Regions from separate parts of the Marinococcus sp. LNHM3E3-2.2 genome, predicted to be linked through region 4. Evidence: predicted binding sites of a transcription regulator. Region 4 holds the regulator's gene; each other region holds the start of a gene.
The links. The regulator LexA, encoded in region 4, represses DNA repair genes until DNA is damaged. The targets are predictions, from matches to a motif close to CGAACATATGTTCG.

Region 1 (4,213 bases), on a different contig from region 4:
GTGAAAGCACAGCACAGGAATTCACGCAGTCATTGGAGTCGTCCTTCGAAGGCATTGGAGCTGAAGTAAATAAATCCGGGGACGCGGTAACTATCGTTTCTCCAATCGATGATTCTCCAGCAGAAGCCGCCGGGCTTCAGCCAAATGATGATATTTTGGAAATTAACGGAGAAAGCACAGAAAATCTGGAACTCAATGAAGCAGTCCTAAAAATCCGCGGAGAAAAAGGAACGAACGTGAACCTCACCGTACAGCGGGGAAGCGGGGAGCCTTTTAATGTTGAAGTGGAGCGCGATGAAATTCCGATCGAAACCGTAGAGGGCGAAGTGATCGAACAGGACGGAGAAAGCATTGGTTATCTGAACGTATCGTCATTTTCTGAAAATACAGCGAATGAATTTGAAACCCAGCTCGAGCGGGTGGAGAGTGAAAACATTGACGGACTGGTAATTGATGTCCGTGGAAATCCGGGCGGATATTTGAACGCGGTGGAGGATATCGGCAGCATGATTATTCCGGGCGGAGAGCCGGTAGTCGAAATAGAAGACCGGGAAGGCACGATTTCAGAGGTGACTTCATCCTTAGAGGAAAACAAAGACTACCCGGTGGTCGGTGTGATTGACCAGGGAAGCGTTTCTGCTTCTGAAATTCTGGCAGCTGCAATGAAAGAGTCCGGAAGCTTTGAGCTGGTAGGACAGAGCACCTACGGCAAAGGGACGGTCCAGCAGGTAATGGAACTGGATGATGGAAGTGATGTGAAGCTCTCTGTTTCCAAATGGCTGACACCGGATGGAAACTGGATCAATGAAGAAGGCGTGGAGCCGACCATTGAGCAGGAGCAGCCCGACTATTTCCAGGCCTCTATTTTGTCCATTGATGAAGCCCTGGAGCCGGATACAACTGGAGAAAATATTGCGACTGCGCAGACCCTCTTAAAAGGAGCCGGCTTCGATCCGGGACGTGAAGACGGGTACTACAGCGAAGAAACCGAAGCGGCGGTACAGGATTTCCAGGAGGAACAGGAAGGTCTGGAAGCCACTGGCACGCTGACGCCGGAAACAGCAGAGGCGCTGAATGATTTTGTGCTTGAAAATGTCCAGAACCGGGACAACGACAAGCAGCTGCAGCGCGCGCTTGATGCAGTCATAGAACAATAAATGAAAGCTGGATGATACCGGTGGCCGGGTTCTGCCCGGCCCAAAGAAAAGGGGGAAATAGTGGATGCAGGAAATAATCGGTGAAATTGGTCCTGCGTTAGCGTGGTTTTTTCTGAACCCGCTGACTTACATAGCAGTAGCAGCCATGCTTATGGTTGGTTATATTCGGGTGAAAAGAGAACGTAAAATGTTTCAGGCAAAAATGTATCCAATGCTGATGGAATTGACGATGAGTGTTATTCCGGCGATCGTAATCGCTGCTTTTGTCTCGGTCGTCACCATTGTTACGGGCATCTCACTGCCTCTGGGAGCAGTTCTGCTTGCAATAGTGATCAGTGCGCTGCTGGCAGTATCAGGTCTGCACCGCTGGCTGACCGCCCTGCACGTGTGGGGGACGTCATTTTTAGCTGCTCTGGCACTTGATGCTGCCGGAATTGCGGTGCCGTTTTTCTCTGACGCAGCCTGGCTCGGAAACGGCTTTGATGCTTTTTCTCTGATGGTCTGGCTCGCAGTGCTCACGCTTGCGGAAGGAATACTGATTGTCTGGAACGGGACAAAGTTCTTTTCTCCGATACGGACAGTCAGCCGCCGCGGTAAGCCGATTGGAGGCCAGATCACGCACCGCCTCTGGATGCTCCCGGTATTTCTGTTTATCCCGGGTAGCGCTGTTGAGGCAGGAGGCTGGTGGCCGCTGCTTCCGGGCGGAACCGCTTTTTCTCTTCTTTTGCTGCCGGCAGTGATCGGCATACGGATGAAAACCTTCGACCGTCTGGCAGCTGTGCAGGTGCGTTCGGCCGGATGGTGGGTTGTACGAATTGCTGTCCTTACCGGCGCCGGTGCAGCACTTGCTTATTTTTACAGCGGATGGGTTATTCCGGTAATTACGGCTGTCCTGATTTTGCTGCGGGAATGGGTAACCATTGCTGCCGGCAGTTCAGCTAAAAGCAATTTTCTTTATACGCTCCGTGGAGACGGAATATCCGTGCTTGCTGTGCTCCCGGAGTCTCCGGCAGACCGCATGCATATTAAAGCAGGCGAGGTTATCCGGCGGGTGAACAGCGAAAAAGTATATGATGAAGCGAGCCTGTACCGGGCGGTGCAGAAAAATTCCGCCTATTGCCGTCTGGACGTGGAGGATATTAACGGAGAGCTCCGCCAGGCACAGGCGGCGCTTTACAGTAATCAGCACCATCAGCTTGGGATATTGATGATTAATAAAGAACGAACAGCACCGGAAAGCATGCATACGGCCCAGTAAAACAGAACCCCCTGCCGGGTTCTGTTTTTTATGGTATAGGAGGGGTGTCGTTTTCTTTGCAATTGCCGGGGAGTGGAGTACAATAATAATAGCGAATATACGTTCGTTTTTATGTTGTTTCTTTCCAATCTTCATGTGGTATAGTAAATAGACATATGACCGGAACGCAGACAGGAAGTGAGGGACTAATATGAACGAAACATTTGAACTGGCGAGTAAATATAACCCCGCGGGCGACCAGCCGCAGGCGATTGAAAAGCTGGTTCAAGGGTTGAGCGACGGCAAAAGATACCAGACACTGCTCGGGGCGACAGGGACCGGCAAAACGTTCACCGTTTCCAACGTGTTAACAGAAGTGAACCGGCCGACGCTTGTCATGGCGCACAATAAGACACTGGCCGGGCAGTTATATAATGAATTTAAAGAGATGTTTCCAAACAATGCGGTGGAATATTTTGTGAGCTATTACGACTACTATCAGCCGGAGGCCTACGTACCGCAGACGGACCAATTTATTGAAAAAGACGCGAGTATTAACGATGAAATTGATAAACTAAGGCACTCGGCGACGAGCGCCTTATTTGAGCGGGAGGACGTTATTATCGTCGCCAGTGTTTCCTGCATTTACGGCCTCGGTTCTCCGGAGGAATACCGGGACCTGGTGCTTTCGCTCCGGACCGGCATGGAGATTGAACGGGACCAGATTCTTCGGAAGCTCGTAGACATTCAATACGAACGTAACGACATTAATTTCGTGCGCGGGACGTTTCGCGTGCGCGGCGATGTCGTTGAGATCTTTCCGGCTTCAAGAGACGAGCACTGCATTCGTGTTGAAATGTTTGGCGATGAAATCGACCGTATCACTGAAGTGGACGCCCTGACCGGCGAGGTTATCGGCGAACGCTCGCATACTGCAATTTTCCCCGCATCCCACTTTGTGACAAGGGAAGAAAAAATGCAGCGTGCCATTAAAAATATTCAGCAGGAGCTTCAGGAGCAGCTCGAAAAGTTTCGGGCGAATGGCCGGGAGCTTGAGGCGCAGCGGCTCGAACAGCGGACTAATTATGACCTTGAAATGATGCAGGAGATGGGTTTTTGCTCCGGCATCGAGAACTATTCGAGGCATTTGACCTTCCGGAACCCCGGGGATGCGCCGTATACATTGATTGACTATTTTCCGGATGATTTTTTACTCGTGGTGGATGAGTCCCACGTTACGCTTCCACAGGTGCGCGGTATGTACAACGGGGACCAGGCAAGAAAGCAGGTGCTCGTGGATCACGGCTTCCGTCTTCCGTCTGCGATGGACAACCGTCCGCTGAAATTTGATGAATTTGAAGAGCGGATTAACCAGGCGATGTTCATTTCCGCAACGCCGGGGCCGTATGAGCTTGAACACGCACCGGAAGTTATCGAACAGATTATCCGGCCGACCGGTCTGCTTGACCCTACCGTGGAAGTGAAGCCGATTGAAGGACAGATCGATGACCTGATCGGCGAAATTCATGAACGCCGGGAGCAAAACGAGCGGGTGCTCGTAACGACGCTCACCAAGAAAATGGCGGAGGATCTGACCAACTATTTAAAAGAGCTCGGCATCCGGGTGAAGTATCTGCACTCGGATATTAAAACGCTCGAGAGGATCGATATTATCCGCCAGCTTCGCCTCGGCCAGTTTGATGTTCTGGTCGGCATTAACCTTCTCCGTGAAGGGCTCGATATTCCGGAAGTGTCGCTGATAGGTATTCTGGATGCGGACAAGGAAGGCTTTCTGCGCGCGGAACGCTCCCTTATCCAG
Region 2 (4,213 bases), on a different contig from region 4:
TTGCACAAAACACCCGGGAAACGGCACCGCTTGAAACGGATTCCGCTTTTTTTACGTTTCTGGCAGCAACCGGTATTATCGCCGCGTTCCTTATATTTCAAATTGTCACTTTTTACTTGAATGGACTGATCCTAAAGCTCGTTATTTTGATATTCCAGGGCAGTATGAACGCCCGGGAAGCCCGGACTATTTACGGACTCTCCCTTTTTCCGCAGGCTATCATTTTCCCCCTCATTTGTTTACTATACATCGGACAACTTGCGGGCAATGATGACACGGCTACGATGCTTACAGCCATCGCCGGGGTTCTCACAGCCGCTGCTTCTATTTGGACTATTGTCACCCAGGTGAATTTAATTTCCGCCGCTGCCGGCTTCTCCGGCGGTAAAGCGTTCGGGGCATTTGTAGTGTTTGCCCTGTTACTGACGCTTCTCATTTTTATTATAGTTATGCTTTTAGCTTTGATAGCTATTTTCTTCTTCGGCGTCTTCTCCAGTTAATCAACTAAAACAGCTGCGTTTTAAAATAGACGCAGCTGTTCGTAATTAACTGTTTTGTAAACCTTGCCACGACCTCCCGTTACTTCTCCCGGACCGTAAAATTCCGAAGCTGTAACTCCCAGAAGCCGGACAGGATCTCCCCCGGAGACCCCTTCCTCGAGTAAAAGACGCAGAGCCTCGAGGAGCTCCGCACGATCATTGCTCGGGTGCTCGAGCGTGGACCGGCGGGTTATCTGCTGAAAATCAGCAAATTTTATTTTCAGCACAATACATTTGGCTCTTATGCCGTCCTTTTTCAGCCTGGCCAGCACCTGATCAAGCAGCTCTTCAATGACTGGAAGCATATCCTGCACAAGCAGAAGGTCCTGCGAAAGCGTCGTCTCTTTTCCGAGCGATTTCCGCTCCCTTTCCGGATTCACCAGACGTTCGTCGATTCCCCGGGCCTGACGGTAAAAAACATGACCCTGCTTATGAAACAATTCCACGAGCCTTGCTTCGCTCAGCTGCTGCAGGTCTTCCCCGGTTGCGATGCCGAGTGAATCAAATTTTCGTTTGGTTACCTTTCCCACTCCGCGAAAATCACCAATGGAAAGAGCCTTTACGAAAGCATCCGCCCGGTCTGGAGTAATAACTGTCAGACCATCCGGCTTATCATAATCCGAAGCCGTCTTTGCAAGAAATTTATTATATGAAACACCGGCAGAGGCAGTGAGACCGGTCTTTTGATAAATTCTTTTCCGTATCTCTTTAGCTGCGAGCGTAGCGGACGGGAGGTTCCAGTGGTTTTCTGTCACATCGAGATAAGCCTCATCCAGGGAAAGAGGCTCCACCAAATCTGTGCAGTCATGAAAGATGGCCATAATTTCACGCGAAACCTCTCTGTATTTCTCCATGTTCCCTTTAATAAAAATGGCCTCCGGGCACCTTCGGTAGGCTTCGTAGGAAGACATAGCGGAATGAATACCGTACGGCCTCGCTTCGTAGGAGCATGTAGCCACGACACCTCTTGACCAGGGAGAACCTCCGACTACTAGAGGCTTGTTCCGTAAACGGGGCTGGTCGCGCTGTTCAATGGCTGCAAAAAAAGCGTCCATATCAATATGAATAATCTTCCGGAGCTTTTGTTCCTCCTGCTTCATTTCCTACGCCCCCTTATACGCGCAGTTTTCTGTTCCTTCTATTATAGCGGACAATACCTCTTTTCACAAACGTACGTTCTTATTCAATAGTATTCTACGGCCTGGCCCTCTGTCCTCTCCATTGCGTTCTCCGGCACTTTGGTATACTATCATAATCGTATAAATACAAAGGCGCCGCGGTACACCCACACCCGATTGGAGGAATATATATGAATTATGAAGTTCAGATTTTTACCCAGCCAAACTGCTCCTCCTGTGCTAAAGTAAAAGGCTGGTTTCAGGAAAACCGTATTTCTTTTATTGAAAAAGATATCGTCAATGACCCACAGGCGAACCAGGAGTTCGGTGCATTAAACGAAAAATTCGTTCCCATTACTATTATTGTTACGGACGACAAAAGATATCAGGTCGTCGGTCCAAATCTGAAAAAAATAAAAACGCTTGTTACTACCGTCGGAATATCCGGCCAAAGCAATTAATGCTAACGGCATTCAGCACTGGTTTTAAGCCAGTGCTTTTTTATATTTATTGAACAAGATCCTTTAGGCCCCGCTGTTCAAATAAAGATGCTTGCGGTTATGCCTCCCGGGGTAAATACCTATAACAGCAGGAATTTGCAGCGAAGGGAGGAAGATTCGTGCCTACAGTGCTTTTTATCGTAACGATAATTATTGCCGGAATGGTTTTAGCTTCTATTGGGTTCTATTTCCTTCGTAAATTTTACGACAAATTATGAAGAAGGACCGTTCACCGCGTGAACCGTCCTTCTTTTGGCATTTCAATATTTTTGTTTTTCGCAGCCAGTTTCTCCAGAAACAATGCTTCGTCTTTCGGTGCAATATGCTGATGACGATTTCCCTCCTGGTAAATCACCTTCAGCCTTTCCGGGGTTGCCCCCTTAATCCATCCGGGCACCTCTTCCACCCGTTGAATAGAGTCATAAGGAATACGCAGCCGGATTAAAAGAGAGGCGTGGACTGCCAGATGCTCTTCGTGCAATTCATATTTTGTGAAAAATACAATCTGTGTCACTAAAATGATAATAACCGCATCAATTACAGCTCTCAGGATGGTCCCCGGCCCTCCATCATACATAAACAGAGCCTGAAAAATAGAATACCCCAGCAGCACAATAGCTATGACCGCAAAGGCGGACAGCAGTCTGCTTCCTTTCGCTCGAAACACCATTATCCGGTCTCCTCTAGTTTTTTTTATCAGAATCGTTTGGTTTCAACCCGTACTTATAAACAATAGGCATAAGAACCATTAAAAGCATCGAATTCGTAAACAGCGGAAGAAAGATTTCGTGAGCTTCCATTACGACCCCGATAAATGAAACAATCAATACCGGCGCCGTTGCCACCAGTATGGTAATTAGTTCGCGTTTTGCACTCCACAGCTGTCTGCTGTCCGCTATTGATAAAATGAGCATCCAGTACACCATGAACGCAAGCGGCATCATGGCATCGATAAGAGGCTGATCCAGCACAAAAAAGAAGACCAGACGCACAGCCGATAGTATAGCTAAAATAACAATAATTAATTGACGAAATGACGACTCCAAGATGTATTCGCTCCCTATTCCCTGCTTTTTGCCGTTCTCGGCTTTACTGTAAACAACGCAAACCCCAGAATCATCCCTATTACATATTTCATCATGCTGTTCTTCCTTCCATTAAGGACGGAATTCCAGATAGACACCGTTTGGATCCTGCACAGTCTCCGTCTCTTCCGCTCCCTGAATAACTACTTTTTCAAGTTCGAAGGCACGCTTTTCCTCCCAGGCAGGCACTAGCGCTTCTGCACCCAGAACGGTCAGCCAGTCGTGTGAATCATAAGGCTCGGGACTGGTAATGAGGACAGACTGCACCTTCTCTTTTCCTCCAATAGGAAGCTCTTCCGCCCAATCAAGCTGAATCTTCGGCCCGGTAGGCGGCTGTAGGAAGGTTCTTCTTTCTTTTTTGTTGATCCCCCATCCATGTTCCTTTGCACGCCGAAGAATACCGGCATGTTCTTCCCCATTTACACGATAGCCAAAGTAGCCGAACGTATCCATTCTTCCTGCGCCAAAGGTGACCCTCACCTGGCCGAGACTCATTTCTATCATCCGGAACGTTAACCCTTTATGGCGGAAGTCATCCCACCCAATAGGCGGGTCATACCGTTTAATACGATAATTTTCCAGGGCAAAGCGCCCTACTACTTCAAATCCATGACTGCTGTAAAAAGCTTCTGTTTCTTCTACCTCTGTTGTCCAAAAATGGTAATGGAATAGTTCCACATTGTTCACCTCTACTGCCCTTCTGCAGGCTGACTGCACTCGTGCCGAAAATAGCAATTGTGTTCTGCTTCTATGGCTGGTTTGCTTTTTTGGGCGTCCCCTGATGGAAAACAAGCTCCCAGCTGGAGGCCGTCTTCCGCCATATAGAACTGCGCAGCGAAGTCCCCAGCTCGCTCGTTACGGTATAGGTTGCCAGGTACAAATGCTCCGAAAGCGGTTTTGTTTTATAGTCAGCCACCGTTCTATGGACGGGACGCTCCTCCTCTAAACCACAAATCACATCTTCCCGGGTA
Region 3 (4,213 bases), on a different contig from region 4:
CGTTGTCCGTAAGAAAAAGTTACGGCAATGACCTCTTCAAATTGTTCCAGTGCCCAGAACAAACAAGTAGTACTGTCCTGTCCCCCACTAAAAACAACGACCGCTTTGTCATTTTGAAAACCCAATTGTTATTCCTTCTTTCCACCAAAACATTTCACAGCGCTCCCATTATAACATCTTTTTTCGCCTGTGCCTCTGCTTACGCTTACCTCGAAAAAACCCGTGAACAGTAAAGGTCACGAGTCTTTTAAATCATTATTTCTCATTTCAGCTATGTATTAGCCCCGCGCAGTTTTATTCGTTTTCCTGATCCAAAAAGGCGTGACTTCCCATCGCATTCCGCTGTCCCTGGTATTTGCCCGCATAAGGAGAACCGGCTTTTTGATCCATCTCAGCGAAAACGAGCTGTGCGAGCCGCCTGCCGGACGTTAAACGAATAGGCAGACGATTGGCGTTATAAAGCTCAAGCGTGATTTCCCCTTCAAACCCCGGGTCCACCCAGCCTGCATTTTGAATAAAGAGTCCCATCCGTCCGATAGAGCTTCTTCCTTCCACAAAGGCTGTAATATGCTGGGGAAGCCTGATGTATTCTTTTGTGGTCGCAAGCAGAAACGAATGCGGGGGAATAATTACCTGATCACTTTCAAATTCCACATATTTAGCGGGCCGGTCCAGTTGAATGGACTCGATAGCGTTCTCGTCGATTTTCAGAAAGTGAGTACCCAGACGAATGTCCACCGATGCCGGCTGGATCTGATGGTCCTCTAATGGATCAATACTAAGATCGCCCTGTTCCATCATTGAACGGATTGTTTGGTCGGAAAGTATCACCAGCTCTGCCTCCTTCGCTTTTCTTTTCTTTCCCAGTATAAAGAACAATACAAAAAAACGCCAACACCGTAAAGACCGGCAGTGACTTTTTCTGATTTGTTATGACATGAAAAAAACACCCTTCAGGGAAGCCCAAAGGGTGCTGATATAAATCTTCATTCAAATTCAAGCTCTAATTTATAGCCTTGTTCGAATAATACTTTGCCATCTTTATATTCGCTCATCAATTCTTTATAAGCCTCTGTCCATTCCTGAAAAGCTTTTTCGTCATGCATATCCAGGGAGTCATCAATTTTTTGCAGAAGCCGCTCTCTGTTAAATTCAAACACAGCATACTCCATCATCATTTGAGCATATAGAGACTGAAGAATCTGCCTTGAAGGTCTTCTACCATTTTGAATTGGTTTCACTTTTTTCATAAAATGCTGCTCATGAGTTGGATGTAACATATTCGCCGAACCCCCTGTTCTTATTGCAGCACCCGCCGGGCGCTGATCTTTTTTAAAGCGGGCGACGCGCGCATGGCCTCCCAATGCCTATCTATTGATTGCCAATAAATTTTGTGTGTACTGCACTATACCCACCTTTGACGCCAGTAAAACTAATTGTCCGACAACTCCAAGAAGAATAAAAGCTTAATGTATCCGCTTACATAACTTCATTATAGACCATTTCCTGCAAAAATTCGAGCTATACAATTCAAAAAATTCGGAGCAAATGAAAAATCTTATTGAAAAACGGGAACATGTATTCGTATAATGAATTTAATCATGCAACGCAAGGGGGAGAACAGAATGGTTATAACAGAAAAAGAACATATCGTTATCCATTATGCTGTCCTCCTTCCGATTGTAAAAAAAGTACTGACGCTCGATACACAGGCGCTTAAATCTTCTGACGTCCGCCTGCAGGAACCCTACGAACGGTTGTTTCAACAGGCTTTCGATACTCTTGGGCACGACCTCGATCAGCTGCGTCTCTACATGAAAAAAAAGAATATAAGGGTCGTTTTTGAAGAAAATGACGGTGTTTTCACACACTACGTGTACTATCTTAACAGCGGCTCAGGCCGGACCTCTCATTTAAACGCTAATTTAAAAAAACAGACAGAGCGCTGCCTTCATCTTTATTTCTCCGGCCGTTCCGCTTTATCAGACGATCAAGTCCTTCATCCGGCTCCCGTTTGACAAATCACGACTGCGGCGGTACATTAACGATACAATTACAGGAAAACGACCCCAAGCTTCAGACAAAGGAGAACGCCGTGTGAAAAAACAATTTGCCATTATCGGTCTCGGGCGATTCGGTGTCAGCGTCAGTACAGAATTGTACAAGCTCGGTCATGACGTGCTGGCCATTGACAATAATGAAGAAAAACTCGACGACATTACCAATCATTCTACGTACAGCGCCGTCGCCGACGGCACAGATGAAAAAGAACTAAGGAACCTGGGGATTACAAATTTTGATCACGTGATTGTCGCTATTGGTGATGATCTTCAGGCAAGCATTTTATGCACTCTCTTATTAAAGGAGATGGACATCCCTTCGGTCTGGGTAAAAGCGCAAAACTTTCACCACCACAAGGTTCTCGATAAAATCGGGGCAGATAAGATTATCCACCCGGAGCATGACATGGGCAACCGTATCGCCCAGCACCTCGTTTCTGACCGTGTCATTGACTATATTGAACTCTCCGCAGAGTATTCCATTATAGAGATTACTGCACCAGCATCCATGCATAAAAAGACCCTCGCCCAGCTCGATATCCGGGCCAAATTCGGCGTTACCGTTCTCGGCATCCGCCGCGGCAAAGAGGTTAATATATCACCCACAGCCCAGGACCGCCTTTTCAAAGAAGACGTGCTTATTGCTATCGGTCACAATAATGACCTGCGGCGCTTTGAAGAGACAAACTAACCTTCAGAGTATGAAAAGAAGCAGCAGTCCCGTTTCAACAGGGCTGCTGCTTTATTATGTATAATTGGTTTCCTGGATGATTAACGAATGTCACCGTGACCGGGGCAAGCACGATGATATCTTTTCTTAAGAAAAAGAAATCGGCGGCTGATTTTTTGCCGTTGAAGCTGCAAACAGAGCATGAAGCATTTCCTTGTTTACTGTGATGTCTTTGACCGTATACTTATCGAGCACCGACAAATACGCTTTCAAAGCCTCTCCCAAAACACCCTGGAGCCGGCATCTGCCTGCTAAAATACACTGGTTCGATTCTGGATCAAAGCATTCCACCAGCGTCAGATTATCTTCTGTCTGCCTTACAAGCCAGCCAATATTAATTTCTTCCGGTTCTTTGGCCAAACGAATTCCTCCGTTCCGGCCTTTCACCGTGTGAATGACGCCAAGCTTCGACAGCTCATGCCCAACCTTAGTCAGATGGTTGTACGAAATGGAGTATGCAGTCGATATTTGTTTAATACTATGCAGGGACTCGTCTTCATCATGAGCGGCCAGGTACATTACCATCCGTAATGCATAATCCGTATAGGTTGTTAACTGCAAAGCCCTCGCTCCTTTTCATCCAGGATAGTGATAGTTTATCACACCGCGCAATTGTTAATCTAATTAACTGCCCACAAAAAAAGAAGAGACAGCGTCTCCCCTTTTTTCATTATTCTTTTTAAGAAAATCTGTTCTTAAATGCTCTGGATGAGCGACGAAGCTACTGTGAAATAAATCAGCAGGCTGATAATATCAGTGAGCGTTGTGATGAACGGTCCTGAAGCAATGGCAGGGTCGAGCTTCAGCTTGTTGATTAAAAGCGGCACCAGCGTGCCGATAACACTAGCCACTCCAAGTGAAATCATGATGGAAAAACCAACAATTACTCCTATCAGGGGTTCCCCGTAAAAAAGATACAATAAGATCGTAATCACAATTCCTGAGGCCACCCCAATCATAATTCCCGTGGAAAATTCCCGGCTGATCGTACGCCACAGCCCTTTTCGTTCAATGTTTCCCGTTGCAAGCGCACGCACAGACACAGCAAGCGACTGCGTGCCCGTGTTTCCGGCTGACCCCATAATCATCGGAATAAACGCGGCAAGCAGAACGACACTTTCGAGGGTGCTTTCAAACCAGCCGATTACCTGGGCTGTAAACAGGCCTAAAAACATCAGCAGGATAATCCAGGGAGCACGGAGTCTGGCTGCTTTAAATGCATTAACACTCACATCTGTGGAACCACGGGACCCGGAGATTTCTCCAATGTCTTCCGAAGCTTCTTCTGCGAGCACATCGAGTGCATCATCCACGGTTACAATTCCCGCAAGCCTCCCTTCACTGTCTATAACAGGAGTTGCCAGAAAATCATACTTCTGTATCAGCTGGGCGACCTCTTCCTGGTCATCATCTACGTGGACAG
Region 4 (4,213 bases):
GAAATTCTTTCGGAAAAAAACGGCCGGGTGTCTTCTCGAACCGAAAAAACTGTGGTATAAATAAGTGGAGGGGGTGGATGACAGTGGCTTTAGTGGAATTCAAATGCAGAACGCAGCCGCAGGTGACCTATAGCAGTGACGGTCATGAAATTCATTACAAGGTGATTGAATACGCCGATGGCTATGAAGTGGTGCTTCATTCGATGAGTGATTTTCAGCCGGCCGATGAAAAACTGTTATTTCATCAGGGAAGTCAGGTCATTCACGCCAAAGAGCATACTTACGTATTAGATACCTGCGATTGTGTGTACAGCGGTGAACCCGATGAAACCATCGATCATTCGATCTGTCACAAACCGTATTCTAAATCCATGTAAACAAACGCTAAGCGGAGCTTTCCTTCCCGGGAGGCTCTTTTTTGTGGCAGACGCAGGGACAAAAAACATTCCGGAAAATAGAAAGGGGCATACAAATGCTGCATTTTGAAAAGAAAGATCTTCACAATTTAAACCACGCGGAGGCGCCGTACGTATCCATTTACCAATACGGAAAAACGGACATCAGCAGCCATCCATCCGACAGCAGCCGGGTGGGGCTCTCCAAGCAGGGCATGATGAAGCTGATGAATTACTGGATTGAAGAAGGCAACCTTGATGATAACGATAAGCAGCAGATTAAAGAGTGGCTCGACCAGTAACCTTTCAGGAGACGGGGAAGAAATTCGGGTTTAGCAGCAAAGGTGCAGGGAAAAGGAATCACAATTCACCAATAGAAAAACGAACTTCAGGCACGTATCGGCGCCGAAGTCGTTAAAGGGGGAATCGTGATGGCACGCCTGCTTGACTTTTACCACGGACCGTATGAAGGCAGCCCGGGAGAGTCTGAACATTTTAATGGACCGGTGCTTCACATCTTTGAGCGCGACCAGCTGCTGCTGTCGATGCAGATTACGGCAGAAGCGCTGGGGACAAATGAACTGAACGTAGACATGACAACGGTGTATGAATGGCTCTGGCACCGGGGGCTTGAATTTATCGAACAGGAAAATATTACGTCAGCCACAGTGATAGTGATTACGGATAGAGATGTTGAAGGAAATAAAATTGTTACGTCGTACCGGACGCTTGCGTGCCGGGCATAATAGAAACGGGGCCGCCTGCTTTAATGAAGCAGGCGGCCCCGTTTATGTGATTAAAAGATGGTGCGGAAAACGCCGGTGACTCTGCCGAGTATCGTACAGTTTTCTAAAATGATCGGGTCCATGGTGGCATTTTCAGGCTGCAGGCGGATAAAGTTTTCTTCTTTATAAAACCGTTTAACCGTTGCTTCCATTTCATCGGTCATAGCGACAATAATATCGCCGTTATCAGCGGTCTGCTGTTTTTGAACGACAACAAGATCCCCGTCAAAAATGCCGGCCTCTATCATGCTGTCCCCCTGAATGGTAAGCATGTATACCTGTTCTTCGTCGGTCACCATGCGCTCCGGAAGAGGGATGTATTCTTCTACATTTTCCACCGCAGTGATAGGCTCCCCGGCCGTGACTTTACCGATCACCGGCACGTACACAGCTTTGCTTTCGTGAATCGGCTCGCTGCCCTGGTCTTCAAGCTCAAGCACTTCAATTGCCCGCGGCTTAGTCGGGTCGCGGCGGATTAAATTTTTGTTTTCAAGACGGGCGAGGTGCCCGTGCACCGTTGAACTCGAGGCGAGCCCCACGGCTTCTCCGATCTCCCGGACCGAAGGCGGATAGCCTTTTTCTTTTACTTCTTCTTTTATATAATCAAGAATTTGCTGCTGGCGCTTGGATAGCTTCATCTCCGCACCTCCTTTTGAGGAATTTTTCTGAGTAAAGTATAGCATGAGGGGAACAAAAACGCAAACACCCGTTCTAATATTTCTGTTGACGGGAACAGGTATTCTGGTATACTGAATGAATATAAGAACATACATTCTCATTCAGGGGGAACATGCATATGAATAAACTCAAAACCTTCACTTCAACGGACTGGACGATGCTTGCTTTATTTGCATTCGCGCTTTTATTTTTGGTATATTCAGCGGACGCTTCGATCACTCCGGACACGCTGGGCGGCACGGAAGCAGACCGGCCGGCAGAAATCGTCTATGAACAGGAGCATCCGGTTTTGAAGGACAGGCCGGGCTATCAGGAACAGCCGTGGGAACGAACGGTTTCGTTTGACGCTGCCGAACAGTAAAACACGAACGGAAAGGAACGCAGACAAATGAAAGCATGCATCATTTACGCCCGGGTAAGTACGGAAAAAGAAGAACAGCAGTCCTCGCTTGCCAGGCAGCAGGAGGAGCTGGAGGCTCTTGCTGCAGCGAACGGTTGGGCGGTGCAGCAGACCGTGACAGAACAGGAGAGCAGCTATTCCGTGGAACGGGACGGGCTTCTCCGTGTGTTTGAGCTCCTCGATGACACCGGGGCGGATACACTGCTGATTACCGATGATACGCGGCTTGGACGCGGAAATGCTAAAATCGCCGTGCTCCATGAGCTGCAGAAAAGGGGCACGTCCATCTATACAGTAAAGGATGACGGGGAGCTCGAAATTGCGGATACCGATCATATGATTATGGAAATTTTGTCCATTGTGGAAGAGCATCAGCGCCGGCTGCATAATTTTAAAATTAAGCGGGGGATGCAGCGGGCGGTGGAAAACGGGTACCACCCGGAAGAAAACTTCGGATTAAACCGCAGCGGCGGCCGGAAGAAAATAGAGGTGCCCATTGAAGAAATTGTTAAGCTGAAACAGCGGGAGCTGACGTTTAAAGATATCGCTCTGACGCTCCGGGGCCTTGGCTATGATATTTCTAAAGCGACGGTGCACCGACGTTATAAAGAATATGAACAGCAGCGCGCGGAGATAGAACCGCAGTGATTTGTTTGCGGTACGGCGCTGTTTTTAATATAATAAAAAAGGAACGCCATTTTAAGGGAGGCAACTTATGCTTTCGAAAGAAAAAATTGACCGGATTAATGAGTTAGCCAAACGTCAAAAATCGTCGGGGCTGACTGCAGAAGAACAAGAAGAACAGCAGGCGCTGCGTCAGGAATATTTAAGTAAATTCCGTTCCTCGTTTAAAAACCAGCTCGAAAACGTAAAAGTGGTGGATGAAGAGGGCACGGATGTAACTCCAAGTAAGCTCGAGCGTGTCAAACGACGGAACCGCAGCTTCCGGCATTAAGATAAAAGAGAGGCCTGGTCTTAACAAAGAGCAGGCCTTTTGATTTTCTTCTTTCTCTATTAACACGCTTGTGTAATCGTTTTAAAACCTTTATCATAAAAGCGTACTAGAACACGGAAATTCCCGCGGGGTCAACTCATAAGTGCGGGTTTCCACCCAAAAATACATACAGTGGAGGGACATATGCATGGCAATTAGCACAGAACAGTTAGCAATTAACACGATTCGGACGCTGTCCATCGAAAGTATTGAAAAAGCCCAGTCGGGTCACCCGGGGCTTCCGATGGGAGCGGCGCCGATGGCGTACGCGCTCTGGACCAAATCCATGAACCACAACCCGGCCAATCCGGACTGGTTTAACCGCGACCGCTTCGTGCTGTCCGCCGGACACGGGTCGATGCTTCTATACAGCATGCTGCACCTGAGCGGCTACGACCTCTCGCTCGAGGAACTGAAAAACTTCCGCCAGTGGGGAAGCCAGACGCCGGGCCACCCGGAATACGGGCATACCGCCGGCGTGGAGGCAACCACCGGCCCGCTCGGCCAGGGACTGGCCATGGGCACCGGGATGGCGATGGCGGAGCGCCATCTGGCAGCCAAGTACAACACCGACGACCACGCCGTGGTGGATCATTTCACGTACGTGCTCTGCGGCGACGGCGACCTGATGGAAGGCGTTGCTTCGGAATCGGCGTCCCTCGCCGGCCACCTGAAGCTCGGCAACTTGGTCGTGCTGTACGACTCCAACGACGTGTCGCTCGACGGCGCGCTTCACCAGTCGTTCTCCGAAAACGTGCTGCAGCGCTATGAAGCCTACGGCTGGCACACGGTCTTTATCGAAGACGGCAACGACGTCGATGCGTTGGAAGCAGCGATCGAAGAAGCGAAGCAGTCCCCGAAACCGTCGATGATCGAAGTGAAAACTGTCATCGGCTACGGAGCACCGAACAAAGGCGGCACGAATGCGGCCCACGGCGCGCCGATCGGCGACGAGGAGTAC

Region 1: a site for LexA is predicted at 2,508-2,521, ahead of uvrB (excinuclease ABC subunit UvrB). Genes of this name have one in related genera too.
Region 2: a site for LexA is predicted at 1,706-1,719, ahead of dinB (DNA polymerase IV). Genes of this name have one in related genera too.
Region 3: a site for LexA is predicted at 1,572-1,585, ahead of ACTRXF_RS11735 (YhjD family protein). Genes of this name have one in related genera too.

The regions. Positions count from the first base shown of each region.
Region 1 is NZ_JBQLIC010000003.1:362,953-367,165, forward strand. Features, by position in the region: gene ACTRXF_RS06770 (S41 family peptidase) at 1-1,157, shown strand, start outside; gene ACTRXF_RS06775 (hypothetical protein) at 1,222-2,415, shown strand; gene uvrB (excinuclease ABC subunit UvrB) at 2,606-4,213, shown strand, end outside.
Region 2 is NZ_JBQLIC010000003.1:138,435-142,647, reverse strand. Features, by position in the region: gene ACTRXF_RS05660 (YIP1 family protein) at 1-500, shown strand, start outside; gene dinB (DNA polymerase IV) at 521-1,639, opposite strand; gene ACTRXF_RS05650 (glutaredoxin family protein) at 1,849-2,118, shown strand; gene ACTRXF_RS05645 (PH domain-containing protein) at 2,387-2,827, opposite strand; gene ACTRXF_RS05640 (hypothetical protein) at 2,841-3,203, opposite strand; gene ACTRXF_RS05635 (hypothetical protein) at 3,315-3,929, opposite strand; gene ACTRXF_RS05630 (nuclear transport factor 2 family protein) at 3,991-4,213, opposite strand, start outside.
Region 3 is NZ_JBQLIC010000008.1:79,335-83,547, forward strand. Features, by position in the region: gene queC (7-cyano-7-deazaguanine synthase QueC) at 1-125, opposite strand, end outside; gene dcd (dCTP deaminase) at 295-831, opposite strand; gene ACTRXF_RS11730 (IDEAL domain-containing protein) at 987-1,364, opposite strand; gene ACTRXF_RS11735 (YhjD family protein) at 1,626-2,018, shown strand; gene ACTRXF_RS11740 (potassium channel family protein) at 2,098-2,751, shown strand; gene ACTRXF_RS11745 (RrF2 family transcriptional regulator) at 2,878-3,351, opposite strand; gene mgtE (magnesium transporter) at 3,486-4,213, opposite strand, start outside.
Region 4 is NZ_JBQLIC010000001.1:480,694-484,906, forward strand. Features, by position in the region: gene ACTRXF_RS02520 (hypothetical protein) at 78-377, shown strand; gene ACTRXF_RS02525 (hypothetical protein) at 419-697, shown strand; gene ACTRXF_RS02530 (hypothetical protein) at 827-1,141, shown strand; gene lexA (transcriptional repressor LexA) at 1,192-1,818, opposite strand; gene ACTRXF_RS02540 (hypothetical protein) at 1,977-2,219, shown strand; gene ACTRXF_RS02545 (YneB family resolvase-like protein) at 2,247-2,906, shown strand; gene ACTRXF_RS02550 (DUF896 domain-containing protein) at 2,974-3,213, shown strand; partial or broken gene tkt (transketolase) at 3,401-4,213, shown strand, end outside.